DNA from 3 places in the Vibrio sp. 10N.261.51.F12 genome. Region 2 is predicted to be linked to each of the others. Evidence: predicted binding sites of a transcription regulator. Region 2 holds the regulator's gene; each other region holds the start of a gene.
What was found. The regulator PurR, encoded in region 2, represses purine synthesis genes. The targets are predictions, from matches to a motif close to TNANGNAAACGTTTNCNTNA.
Positions count from the first base shown of each region.

Region 1: the regulator PurR is predicted to act here: its motif matches at 1,839-1,858, upstream of AB4405_RS23235 (NCS2 family permease).
Region 3: the regulator PurR is predicted to act here: its motif matches at 2,831-2,850, upstream of purE (5-(carboxyamino)imidazole ribonucleotide mutase).

Region 1 is NZ_JBFROV010000052.1:28,420-32,961, reverse strand. It holds gene spoT (bifunctional GTP diphosphokinase/guanosine-3',5'-bis pyrophosphate 3'-pyrophosphohydrolase) at 1-352, opposite strand, end outside; gene rpoZ (DNA-directed RNA polymerase subunit omega) at 399-671, opposite strand; gene gmk (guanylate kinase) at 980-1,606, opposite strand; gene AB4405_RS23235 (NCS2 family permease) at 2,015-3,385, shown strand; gene proX (glycine betaine/L-proline ABC transporter substrate-binding protein ProX) at 3,628-4,542, opposite strand, start outside.
Region 2 is NZ_JBFROV010000016.1:253,181-257,722, reverse strand. It holds gene torR (two-component system response regulator TorR) at 118-828, opposite strand; gene torD (molecular chaperone TorD) at 1,120-1,767, shown strand; gene purR (HTH-type transcriptional repressor PurR) at 2,115-3,125, shown strand; cyclic di-GMP riboswitch class I at 3,298-3,381, shown strand; gene AB4405_RS11425 (TfoX/Sxy family DNA transformation protein) at 3,495-4,085, shown strand; gene AB4405_RS11420 (TVP38/TMEM64 family protein) at 4,209-4,542, shown strand, end outside.
Region 3 is NZ_JBFROV010000008.1:860-5,401, forward strand. It holds gene AB4405_RS04380 (gamma carbonic anhydrase family protein) at 1-105, shown strand, start outside; gene AB4405_RS04385 (DUF1488 domain-containing protein) at 102-365, opposite strand; gene aroE (shikimate dehydrogenase) at 366-1,187, opposite strand; gene hemF (oxygen-dependent coproporphyrinogen oxidase) at 1,253-2,158, opposite strand; gene AB4405_RS04400 (L-threonylcarbamoyladenylate synthase) at 2,174-2,713, opposite strand; gene purE (5-(carboxyamino)imidazole ribonucleotide mutase) at 2,915-3,400, shown strand; gene AB4405_RS04410 (5-(carboxyamino)imidazole ribonucleotide synthase) at 3,403-4,533, shown strand.

The DNA.
Region 1 (4,542 bases), on a different contig from region 2:
TCTCAGCTTGGGCTTCTTTACGATCGCGGAATTTAAGCTTGTCGAGTTTAGATACGCCATCGACGAGTTCGGCAACAGTGGTACCGAATTGTTCTTCTAGCTCTTCTTTGGTGACTTCAGTGTCTTCAATTACATCATGCAATAACGCTGCTTGTAGTGTCTCAATATCCAAACGCATTTCAGCGAGGATCCGAGCAACCGCGACAGGGTGAATGATGTAAGGTTCTCCGCTTGAGCGGGTCTGCCCTTCATGGGCATCTCTTGCTACCACATAAGATTGACGCAGAGCCTCAAGGTGAGGCTCTGTTAGATATTCTTGGGCAACGTCTTTAAGGCTATCGAATAGGTACAAATTGTAGGCCCGAAAGTCGATGGAACACGAGTAAACTCGGTCCGAATTAACGGTTGTGAGCGATGCTGCTAACCGCGGCTAGTTCAGCGGCTTCTTGCTCTTGCTGTTCTTGACGCTCACGTGCATCAAGTACATCTTTAGTGATCAAGCCTTCTTCGATTTCGCGTAGTGCGATAACCGTTGGCTTATCATTTTCTTCTGGCACTAATGCGTCTTTACCACCGATTTGCATTTGACGTGCGCGGCGAGACGAAATAAGAACTAGGTCGAAGCGGTTACCAACTTTTTCAACAGCGTCTTGAACAGTTACGCGTGCCATAAGAACTCCAATAATTAACTAAATTTTAGATGACGAGAAAGTATACAGCCTATTGGGATTGGATGCTAGATCACAAATGATCCCAATAGAGCCTGACGACCGCCTGTTTACTACTAGTCTCGTCGGTTAACCAGTATGCATGTTTACCTGTATTGTCTGTACAATAATATCGCCAGTACAACAGTAGCGTCTGTGTAACAGTATATAGGTAAATACGGTCGTTATAGTAAGGTCATTTGCTTTTTACTGCATTTTGTTAGGAAATCACCACAAAATACGTAGAAACAATGACGAAAACACGCTTATCTCTACTGCTCAGAAAGCAGCGCAACGAGCATGCCTTTGTATTTGATGGTTTGTTTATCTTGTTTTAGGCGCTCAGCGCGTAAGATCGCTTTGAAATCAATCAATGCCACATCAAAGTCATCGTTGATAATGACATAGTCATATTCGTCATAGTGAGATATCTCAGACTTAGCTTCGCTCATGCGCTTAGCGATGATCTCGTCGCTGTCTTGGCCGCGAACGTTAAGACGACGTTCCAGCTCACCGTTGGACGGTGGCAAAATGAAGACACTTTTTGCTTCCGGCATCTGCGCGCGGATTTGGCGAGCGCCTTGCCAATCGATATCTAAGAAGACATCAATGCCCTTATTTAGGGTTTCTTCAATCCATAGTCGAGACGTTCCATAGTAGTTACCGAATACCTCGGCGTACTCAAAGAAAGCATCTTGAGCGATCAGCGACTCAAACTCTGTTTTTTCAACAAAGTGATAATGCACGCCATCCTCTTCACCAGGTCGCACGCTACGAGTGGTATGCGATACCGACACTTTCATAGCATACGTAGGATTGGTTTCTAGCATCGCTGAAATCAAGCTTGATTTACCTGCGCCGCTTGGTGCGGATACGATGTATAAAGTGCCTTTGCCCATAGGTACGAGTCCATAGTTCTGGATTGAAAACGAGAAACGCGCAGTGATAGGCGTTTCATTAACGAAACATAATACTGACTGAGACTGTTGAAAAATCAGTCAGAAAAATGGAGGCGAAGAGTAGCACAATTTGACTATTTTCGACAAGTCACAGGGCTTGACCTGGAAAAATAATAAAAGAGGGCATCGAACATAAAAAAATGCTCGGCGGTCCGTGTCGTGATTGCAATGTGGTGGCAAACGTTTGCTTATTTATCAAAGTGTTGTTTTTAAAGCGATAAAAAATATTCACAAATGACGCGAAATTCATTGAAATATTCACACGGTCGATTAAAATCCGCGCCAACTTTTCCAAGTTCAATGACTGAACTTGGCGACTTTTCCTAATCCAAATAAGCAGGTTTTATCGTGAGTGTCGACGTGGCTAGTAAACCATCAGCGAAAACTTCTTTTATCGAATCTACATTTAAAGTTTCTGAGCGCAAGTCTACCGTTGGCACAGAGGTGTATGCGGGCTTCATTACTTTCCTTGCCATGAGTTATATCCTCGCGGTCAACCCTGCCATTCTTGGTGACATCCCTGGCATGGACCGTGGTTCCGTCTTTACCGCTACGGCGCTCGCTGCTGGTATTGCGACACTTATCATGGGCTTTTTTGGTAATTACCCAGTGATGCTTGCTCCTGGTATGAGCATGAACGGCTTCTTTAAAGGGATGTTGTTAAGTGGCTCGGTGGCATTGGTGTGGCATGAAGCGCTACTCGGCATCTTCTTCTCTGGCGTTATTTATTTGATCCTGTCGATGACCCGAATTCGCAAGGCAATGATTGAATCAATACCAGAGGATCTTAAACTCGCCATTACGGTCTCTCTCGGTCTCTTTATTGCTTTCTTGGGCCTAAAGAATGCAGGCATTATCGTCTCAAATCCTATCATCCTGGTGAGTATGGGGGACATCCTTGACCCTAAAGTCATCATCGCGTACATCAGCATTTTTATTGCGCTAGGCTGCATGGTCAGAGACATCAAGCTGGCGACGTTCATCTCTTTCATTTCTGCCATTGTATTAACGGTATTGGCCGATACGTTCATGGGTACATCAAATGCCCCAATCCCAGAGCAGCTCGTGTCGATGCCACCAAGTATGGCCGGGAGCTTTGGCGCGATCTTCGATATCTCAGGTTTAACGGCCGAGAAGATGTTTGACCTTTTGTTTATCGTGATTATCTTTTTGATCGTCGATTTCTTTGATGGACTAAGCACGATTGTTGGTGTCGGTAAAGATGCGGGCATCATTGATAAAGATGGCAAGGTGCCGAATGCACGCTCTGCACTGGTAGCGGACGCTGGTGGTACGGTGATTGGTTCTGTTTTGGGTACCACTTCTATTACTGCATTCTCTGAGTCGGGAATTGCGTCATCGCAAGGGGCAAGAACGGGCTTGGCCGCGGTGGTTGTGGCAGGACTATTCTTCTTATCGTTGTTCTTTTACCCAATATTCTCGGTCTTTTCTGCTGCGATGGTCGCGCCAGCAATGGTGGTGGTCGGTATCTATATGATTGGTCGCCTTGGGCAGATAGATTGGGAAAAGAAAGAGTCTCGCATTGCCGCGTTTTTCACCATCATGTTCACTGTACTGAGTTTCTCTCCAGCCAATGGTATGGCAATGGGTTTTATCAGTTACGCATTTACGATGGTCGTCGCGGGCAAAGGTAAGGAAGTACACCCCGTGATTTATGTGCTGTGTGCGCTGTTTGGGACGTATCTGGTTCTGCTGTAATTAGAGAGACGATATTGCGGTGATGTGTTGCGTCGTTTATTGCCTAGGCTTGCAACGATAGCTTACAACGTCAGGTTATAGCGATAAGTATAAAGTATAAGCATATTGCATGAACTCCAATCGTTGATGAACCAACGATTGGAGTTCTTACATGTTCTAAGACGTCATGTATCTCATAGTGGCTGTAATAAGGTTTTAATAAGATTATATCGCCTTATCTGGGCCATACCGCGCCACTAAGATTACATTGACGCTTTTTTAGCTTCGGCAACCCAAGAGTCAAACAGGCCTTGGTTAGCTTTGATCCAGCCATTCACATGCGATTCAATATCGGCAGTGCTGTTTTTACCTTGGCTCATCATCATATTTTGAGCACTCACATCATTGATGTTCAGCTTAATGATTTCAAATAACTTCGCGGCAGAAGGGTTTTGTTCAGCAAATGCTTTGTTGGCAATGATGCTCATAGAGTTCATCTCAAAGCCGTAGTTCTTGCCGTTAGATAACGTCGTATCAACGCCTTTACGCTCACCAGGCAATGCCGAAAACGGCACTTCTAACCAAACTACATCTTCATTCGGGACCAATACGCCACTTACCCAGTATGGTGTCCATGTGTAGTAAAGGATCGGCTCACCGTTCTTATAGCGTGAGATCGTATCGGCAATAATCGCGGCGTAGTTACCTTGATTGTGGCTCACGGTGTCTCGTAATTTATAAGCAGACAACTGTTCTTCAATGACAAGCTCACAACCCCAGCCTGGGTTACAGCCTGTTAAATCGGCTTTGCCGTCGCCATCAGCATCAAATAACTTGGCGATTTTTGGGTCGCTTAATTGACCAATATTGGTAATACCGTACTGCTCTGCCGTTTTTTTATCGATCAAGTAACCCTGCGCAGCGCCACTGACGTATTGCCCTTTGCGATAGAATTTGTCATCACCACCAGATTGGCTGTATTTGTCTGCATGAAGTGGGAACCAACCAACGGCAAGGAAGGTAGCGTCGCCTTTTGCAATAGAGGTGTAACCGACATTGTAGTCGACTTCCTTTGTTTCCTTCACATCGTAGCCTAGAGCCTCAAGTGCACGGCTAACAATCAGTGTTTGAAAGGTTTCTTCTGCAACCGTTGATTGAAGTGGTTGAATGCTGACGCC
Region 2 (4,542 bases):
AAAGCCAGGCTGTGTTAAACGCCTGGCTTTTTTAACGATGGAGCTCTGTTTTTTAATGATGAGACACGCTATTTTTGTGAAAGAGTGCAACCTACATCGTTAAATTAAACGTAGTCGCTAGTCACCCGCAAACATATATCCTTCACCATGAACCGTGATGAATATTTGTGGGTTTTTCGGATCCGCTTCCATTTTAGTGCGCATACGTCGGATTAATACATCAATAGTGCGATCATTTGGCGCGTCAACTCGATGACTGATCATGTTCAAGATTCGCTCACGACTCAGAACTTGATTAGGGTAAGTAGATAACGCGACTAAAAGCTCATACTCGGCTTTTGTCAGTTTGACTGGTTCACCATTGCAACTTAATGAGCGGCGCTGTTTATCGAATAACCACTCCCCAAAGTGCACAACATGCTCGTTCTCGGCACTTTGTGATATTAAGGGCTGCTTACGAGCTTGAGCAATACGCCACAGTAAGTTTTTAACTCTGACCAATAATTCTCTTAATTCAAACGGTTTCGTTACATAGTCATCTGCGCCCATTTCTAGGCCAACGATCCGATCAATACTATCAGTACGACCTGTTACCAATATAATACCGATATCAGACTGGCTACGTAACTCTCGAGTTAACATCAGACCATCTTCACCAGGAAGATTGATATCAAGCATGACAAGGTCGACACTGGAAGACTGCAATACTTGTCGCATCTCTTCACCGCTTTCAGCCTCGCTTACTAAATAGCCTTCACTCTCAAAGTAACCAGACAACTTGCTACGCGTAACGACATCATCTTCAACTACTAATACGTGATAACTCATATTCACCGTTTCTATTCTATCTATGACCGAAGCCATTCTATTCATAATTAGTCACAATTCTAGCGGACATTACGGTATTGTGTAGAAAGTCGTGCTTTTATTGATTCAAGACAAGAACACTTTTTATCCACTATATGCAATCAGAACCTTGCCCATCTGGTGTCGCTTTAAAACCATCAACCGCTCTTTTATTCATTTATCTTCATAAACGTTCGATTTTTTTCATTATTGCCCTTACTGCTGTTCATTTTTATTGTCTAAAATAAGGGCAAGACTTTTGGAGAGAACAAGATGCAAGAATTGAAAGCATTTAATGAACAACGTGCAGAGATATACTGGTGGCTTTCTAGCCTATTTGCCAAAGAGCTCACTCAACAAGAACTGGATAAATATCACAGTGTCGAAATACGTTCTTTTTTGAGCGGTCTCGGTGAAAACCCATCACTCGAAGCGCCGATCAATACACTCATTGATGGCTTGAACCGATTACAGACTCGAGAAGACGCCCAACTTGAGCTATCCGCAGATTTTTGTGACCTATTTCTTAAATCAGATAAGCATGGCGCATTACCTTATGCCTCAATGTACATAGGTGAATCAGGTCTTCTCAATGATAAACCGGCTAATGACATGACCGAGCTGTTAAAAAAACACAATGTCGCCGTCTCTGAAGACTTAAATGAGCCAGCCGATCACCTCGCGATAGAGTTGGACTTTCTCGGCAACCTTATTATTCGTTCTAATGAACTGGAGTCCGAGGCGCACATCAACAACGCATTATTAGAGCAAGCTGATTACCTTAATCAGCACCTGATGACATGGCTGCCTCAATTCGAAAAAAAATGTAAAGAGTATGATGTATTTGGATTTTACGCCGCGGTAGCAACACTCCTCATTGCATTTTGTCAGTTAGACCTTAACTATTTAACTGCTGAGTAACCGATGCAGACACCGCTATCAATCAAGGTGGCGGTGTTACCCCATATTAATTTTAATTTATCATCAAATTTGTCGGTTGAAACGTTGCTAGAGTCACCGACTAGCATTACAATCCGCCGTTTCAATGCGAAAACCAAATTTTAGTGCCCCATGCTTTCCTATCTTTAGCTATTATGTCCTTGTCAGGTGAATAGCTAACCCACAATTGGAATCCAATGTTTCACTAGGTTCACTTACTCGGTACGCATTCCATACACCAAAGCGCTTTTTTAATTAAACAAAGCTGCATTACCGCAACGACGTTTTTGCTGACCATACGCAAAAGCCGTTACTAATAGGATAAAGCTATGGCAACAATCAAAGATGTCGCCCGTCTAGCTGGCGTTTCAACTACTACTGTGTCTCACGTTATTAACAAAACACGTTTTGTTGCCGAAGCCACACAAGAAAAAGTCAACGCCGCCGTAGAAGAACTCAATTACGCGCCAAGCGCCGTTGCGCGAAGCTTAAAATGTAACTCAACAAAAACCATCGGTATGTTGGTTACACAATCAACGAACTTATTCTTCTCCGAGGTTATCGATGGCGTTGAAAGCTATTGCTATCGTCAAGGTTACACATTAATTCTGTGTAACACTGGTGGCGTGTATGAAAAGCAGAGAGATTACATTCGGATGCTAGCAGAGAAGCGCGTCGACGGTATTCTCGTTATGTGTTCAGATCTCACAGAAGAGCTTCTTAGCATGCTTGATCGTCACTCCGATATTCCTAAAGTGATCATGGACTGGGGTCCTGAGAGCTCGCAAGCAGATAAGATCATTGATAATTCGGAGGAAGGTGGTTATCTCGCCACAAAATACCTAATTGATAAAGGTCATACGGACATCGCATGTTTGAGCGGTCACCTAGAAAAAGCGGTGTGCCAAGAACGCATTATTGGTTACAAGCGTGCGCTATCAGAAGCCGGCATCGAAATGAAAGAAGACCGTATATTTGAAGGTAACTTTGAGTGTGACACAGCGGTCATCGCAGCGAATCGTATTGCCGCAATGGAAGAACGACCAAGCGCCGTGTTCTGCTTTAACGATACGATGGCGTTAGGCCTAATGAGTCGTTTACAACAACTCGGTTTGAACGTACCAGAAGATATCTCTGTGATTGGTTACGATAACATTGAGCTTGCTGAGTATTTTTCTCCACCACTGACGACGGTTCACCAACCGAAACGTCGTGTCGGAAAGAACGCCTTTGAGATTTTGCTAGAACGCATAAAAGATAAAGGTCATGACAAACGTATATTTGAGATGCACCCCGAGATAATTGAACGCCACTCTGTCAAAAACCTGACAAAAAAATGACAAAGGCGCCTAGTTAGGCGCTTTTTTTTGATCTTGTTCCCAGATTTTATACGCCTTATTGTTAGTTTATGTTACCTCTTAAGCACAAATACCCGTCTAATTTTTGAAGCAACATCACACTTTAGTTATATCTCAATGCAGATTAGCGCATTTTTTCTTTATTCTAACAAAGTCACGCACAGGGCAAACCATCTGAAAAGTTGGGACGCAAAGCCTCCGGCCTAAACCATTTATGGTAGGTAGCGGGGTTACCGATGGCAAAGGACACTGAATTCTTGTTTTTAATTTAACAAGGAATTGATGCCTGTTTGCTACACTCTCGGACCTGATTTTGGTGACACAATCAAATAACACCGAGAAAAGACAAATATGGACAATCCAATATTAAAAAATTCGATGCAGTTGTTCGCTCAACTTGGAAAAGTCAAATCCCGCTCTATGTTCGGTGGATTTGGCATTTTTGTTGACGATACGATGTTTGCATTAGCAGTGAACAGTAAATTACACATCAGAACTAACCCAACAACCGTCGCGACATTCAAGCAAAACGGCTTCAAACCTTACGTTTATAAAAAGCGCGGATTTCCAGTAGTGACAAAATATTTTGCCCTACCTGAAGATAGCTGGGATGACAGTGAAATAATATTGAGCTACGCACGCTCAGCGTTGGATTACGCAAAAGATGAAAAAGTAAAACAATCTGACTGCAAACCAACCCGATTAAAAGATCTCCCGAATTTACGTCTTGCAACAGAGCGCATGCTCAAAAAAGCGGGGATAGAATCGGTGAACTCACTTCAAGAGCATGGATCCGTTGAAGCCTTCAAGGCCATTCAAAAAACACACTCGACAAGTGTCGGTCTCGAATTACTTTGGGCGTTAGAAGGTGCGATTAATGGTACTCACTGGTCTGTGATTCCACAAGCCAAGCGCGACGAGCTAGCCAATCATATCAATTAGTACTTGCTCTCTCTTACTTATAAAAAAATCAGCCCATTAGCTGATTTTTTTTTATCTGTTTGAAAGTTAAATTCCGATGTTCGTGTCTTATACTAAAGATGCATTATCGACATGGAGTAGGACATGAGTAAAAAATTGTTATTGGGCTTAGGATTTGTTGCCGTTATTGTTTTTCTAGGCGTAGAGTTTGGACAATACCTGACCTTAGAAAATGCCAAGGCACAACAGGCAGCGCTTGCCACTTATATTGACAATAATTTTTTGGTTGCCGCGCTTACCTATTTCTTTCTGTATATCACCATCACCGCCTTCTCTGTCCCAGGCGCCGCTGTCGTCACTTTGTTGGGCGCCGCGTTATTTGGTTTTTGGGTGAGCTTATTGCTGGTCTCTTTTGCAAGTACTATTGGCGCTACGCTCGCTTTTCTTAGCAGTCGTTTTCTTCTACGTGATTGGGTAC
Region 3 (4,542 bases), on a different contig from region 2:
ATCCGCTTGCTCACAGAAAAAGAACAAGCTTTCCTACAAAAGTCATCCGACAATTACGTGCAAAACAAAAATGATTACATAAATACGGTTGAGATCATTCGTTAACGTATCGTGATGCTACCCTCTAAATCAAAGTCCTCATCTTCGATGAGGGCTTCTGCTAGATCTTCTATATCGAACTGGGCAATACGGTAAGCGTTAAAGGCGTCTGTTTTATTATTGACCGCTATGGAAGAAAGTTGACTCAACCGTTCATGGCTAATAGAGCAACATATCATCATCCCTGATTGATGCGCATGAAATGTTAGCATCAACTGTTCTTGATTCCAGGTTATGTCATCTGAAAATAGGATCGACTGATTCATTTACTCTCCCTCAAGGTTTTTCCTCAATTCACGTAAGATTTGCTTCGCTCCCGGCCTCAGTCCACGCCACAGCATAAAGCTCTCAGCGGCTTGGCCAACTAGCATACCGAGTCCATCATAAGTCAGAAATGCCCCCGAATCCTTTGCCCACTGATTGAACGTAGTAAGACCTTGGCCATAAGCCATATCATAACTGATCGTTTGAGGTTTAAAGATAGCGTTGCTGATGTCTGGTCGCTGTTTATATAGGCTTGCTGATGTTGAGTTAATGACCACATCGTAGCTTGTGAGTATCTCATCGATTGGAGCAGCATTGACGCCAGTAAAAATACTCGCTAATTCTTGAGCTTTTTCAAACGTTCGGTTTGTTAAGGTAATAGAAGAAGGGTTTTGATCCAGAAGAGGCTTTAATACCCCACGAGCAGCGCCACCGGCACCAATGACAAGAATTGAGGCATCTTTTAAGATGACCTGATGTTGAAGTAAGTCCTGGACCAAACCTTCACCATCCGTGTTATCACCGATGATCTCGCCATCATCGAGTTTCTTTAGGGTATTAACAGCACCAGCTAGTTGCGCTCGTTCTGTCAGGCGGCCTGCGAACTGATATGCTTCTTCTTTAAAAGGTGCCGTGATGTTGCACCCTCGACCACCAGAATTGAAAAACACTTCGACCGCAGACAAAAACTCTCCTTTTTTAGGCTCTTGACGGCCATATTCCATACTTTGTCCAGTCTGCCTAGCAAACAATGTATGAATAAAAGGTGATTTACTTTGGGAGATTGGATTCCCGAAAACAACGTACTGATCTAGTTTGCTCATGTCCCTGCCTGTTGCATACTAAAGTGATGAGAAAGACACTATCACTTCAGCATGCATTCGCCAAGCTACCAATCACGCGGCTTTAAGTAGTCAGAATAGAGTGCCGCTTCCGGTGTATTCGCTTCCGGCTCATAAGCATATTCCCAGCGAGCGAGTGGCGGCATAGACATTAAAATAGACTCAGTACGCCCGCCGCTTTGTAGTCCAAATAGAGTGCCTCTATCGTAAACAAGATTAAACTCGACGTAACGCCCACGACGATACAGCTGAAACTCTCGCTCACGCGAACCGAACGCCACGTCTTTTCGCTTCGCGACAATAGGTAAGTATGCCTCTAAGAAGCCATTTCCAACGGCTTGCATATACTGAAAAGACCGTTCAAACCCCCATTGATTAAGGTCGTCAAAAAAGAGCCCGCCTACACCGCGAGTTTCGTTTCTATGAGGCAAGAAAAAGTATTCATCACACCATTTTTTATGTTCCGCATAGACCGCCTCACCAAAAGGGGCACACAATGTTTTCGCCACGTTGTGCCAATGCTGGCAGTCCTCTTCAACCGGGTAAAATGGCGTTAAGTCAAAACCACCGCCAAACCACCATATCGGCTCTTCACCCTCTTTTTCTGCGATGAAAAAGCGCACGTTTGCGTGCGAGGTCGGGACATGTGGATTTTTGGGGTGCAATACTAAAGAAACCCCCATAGCTTCAAACTTCCGACCGGCCAACTCTGGACGATGCGCAGTCGCAGACGCTGGCATTTTATCGCCAAACACATGTGAGAAGTTCACACCACCTTGCTCAAATACAGCGCCATCTTTCAGGACACGGCTGCGTCCACCACCACCCAACTCTCGTTGCCACTCATCTTCAATAAACTGAGCCACTCCATCTTCTGCGGCTAATCGTTCGCTGATTGTGTCTTGTAGCTGCATTAAGAAGGCTTTAACTTGATATTTATCTACTTTTGACATCAATAGTGGTCCTCTTTAACCCTGTCTAATAAGCTGTTGGGTGCGGGCATCACGAATCTCACTTGGCTTTGAGCGCCCACCAACCTCTCCATCAAGAATACCCGCAAGTCGGCCTCCAAGTTGCTCATGAACCTGCTGAACCGTCATGCAAGATGGCATACCCGACAAATTAGCACTGGTAGAAGTAATCGGTTTATCGAATGCCAAGCATAACGCTTGGACTAAAACATGGTCAGTTACCCTAACAGCAATCGTATCAAACTGACCGCTGAGCCATGGGGATACCCTTTTACTTGCCGGCATAATCCACGTATAAGGCCCAGGCCAAGTCGCCGTAACATGAGCAAGTTGAGCTTTAGTGAGTTGATTTTCATCAATATAAGGACGCAGTTGTTCATAATTACTGGCAATTAGAATCAAGCCCTTTTCTACCGGTCGCTCTTTTACTGCCAACAATTTCTCAATCGCCTGAATATTGTCAGGATCACAACCCACACCAAACACACCTTCTGTTGGGTAAGCAATAACCTCACCCGATTTCAGCATATCGACCATAGAGAGAACATTATTCACTGCGTCTTCCTTCCCTTTAAATCTATACATTTTTTTTACAATTCAACGGCACTATGCGCAAAACACTCTTTAGAATCCAGAAAAAAACCCAACTTTCACTCACGCAAACGTTTTCCTTGGAAAAAAATACTCGTATAATGCGCGCAATTTAATCCATTTGAACATGCTTTGAAGGAGCGTCGAATGAAAGTCGGTATTATCATGGGTTCAAAATCAGACTGGCCAACAATGCAACTGGCCGCTGACATGCTAGACCAATTTGGTGTTGAATATGAAACAAAAGTCGTTTCAGCTCACCGCACACCACAACTACTTGCGGACTACGCGACGTCAGCAAAAGAACGTGGTATTTCTGTGATTATCGCCGGTGCTGGCGGTGCGGCGCATCTTCCTGGTATGGCTGCGGCTTTCACTAGCGTTCCTGTGTTAGGTGTTCCCGTTCAAAGTCGTGCACTTAAAGGAATGGATTCTCTACTTTCAATCGTTCAAATGCCAAAAGGGATCGCAGTAGGCACCCTTGCGATCGGTGAAGCTGGCGCAGCAAATGCGGGGATTCTTGCCGCTCAGATTATCGGTATTCACGATAATAGCGTCATGGAAAAAGTCGAAGCATTCCGACAGACACAAACGGACACTGTGCTCGCAAACCCAGATCCATCAGAGGGTTAATAATGAAGCACGTATTGGTCTTAGGTGCTGGTCAGCTGGCGCGCATGATGTCTTTGGCTGGCGCACCGCTCAATATCAAAATATCAGCGTTTGATGTGAACAGTGAGAATATCGTTCACCCTCTCACCTTAGAGGTTCTGGGCAATGGTTTACAGCAAGCTATCGATCTTGCTGATGTCATTACCGCGGAGTTCGAACATATTCCTCTTGATGTTCTCGATGTATGCGAAAAAAGTGGCAAATTTCGTCCTTCCACACAAGCGATTAAAGCTGGCGGCGACCGACGTATTGAAAAAGTATTGCTCGATAGCGCCAAAGTAAAAAATGCCACCTACGCCGTCATTCGATCACGAGCTGATTTTGACGCTGCGATAACGACCGTCGGCCTGCCTATGGTGCTAAAAAGTGCACTTGGTGGCTACGACGGCAAAGGCCAGTGGCGTTTAAAATCACTTGAGAATGTGGATGCGATCTGGGCGGAAATGCAAGAGTGTATCGAGCAGTCCGACAACCAAGCGATTGTCGCAGAAGAATTTGTTCTCTTCCAGCGTGAGGTTTCTCTGGTAGGTGCTCGTAACAAGCAAGGCGACATTGCTATTTATCCCCTGGCCGAAAACGTACATACCGATGGTGTGTTAACACTGTCTACTGCCATTGATGAAAGAGCAGTACAACAACAAGCCGCTGAAATGTTTACTGCCGTTGCTAATTCTTTGGATTACGTTGGTGTACTAGCACTTGAGTTCTTTGATGTTGATGGTGAATTGCTGGTCAATGAGATTGCACCTCGTGTGCACAACTCAGGACACTGGACACAACAAGGTGCCGATACTTGCCAATTTGAGAACCATTTACGGGCAGTGTGTGATATGCCACTCGGATCCACTCAGCTCACCAGAGCAACATCGATGGTGAATATACTAGGCCAAGATTGCGTTCCGGAAGCGGTATATCAACTCGCTGGCTGCCATGTGCATTGGTATGGCAAAGAAAAACGTACTGGCAGAAAAATGGGCCATATCAATGTGTCCGCGTCGAACAACGCTGAACTGAAGGCTCAACTTCTTAAGCTTGCCGACATCTTAGACCACAATGCGTTTCCTGCTTTAATGCCAGCAGCACAAGCACTTTAGCCTAGAAAG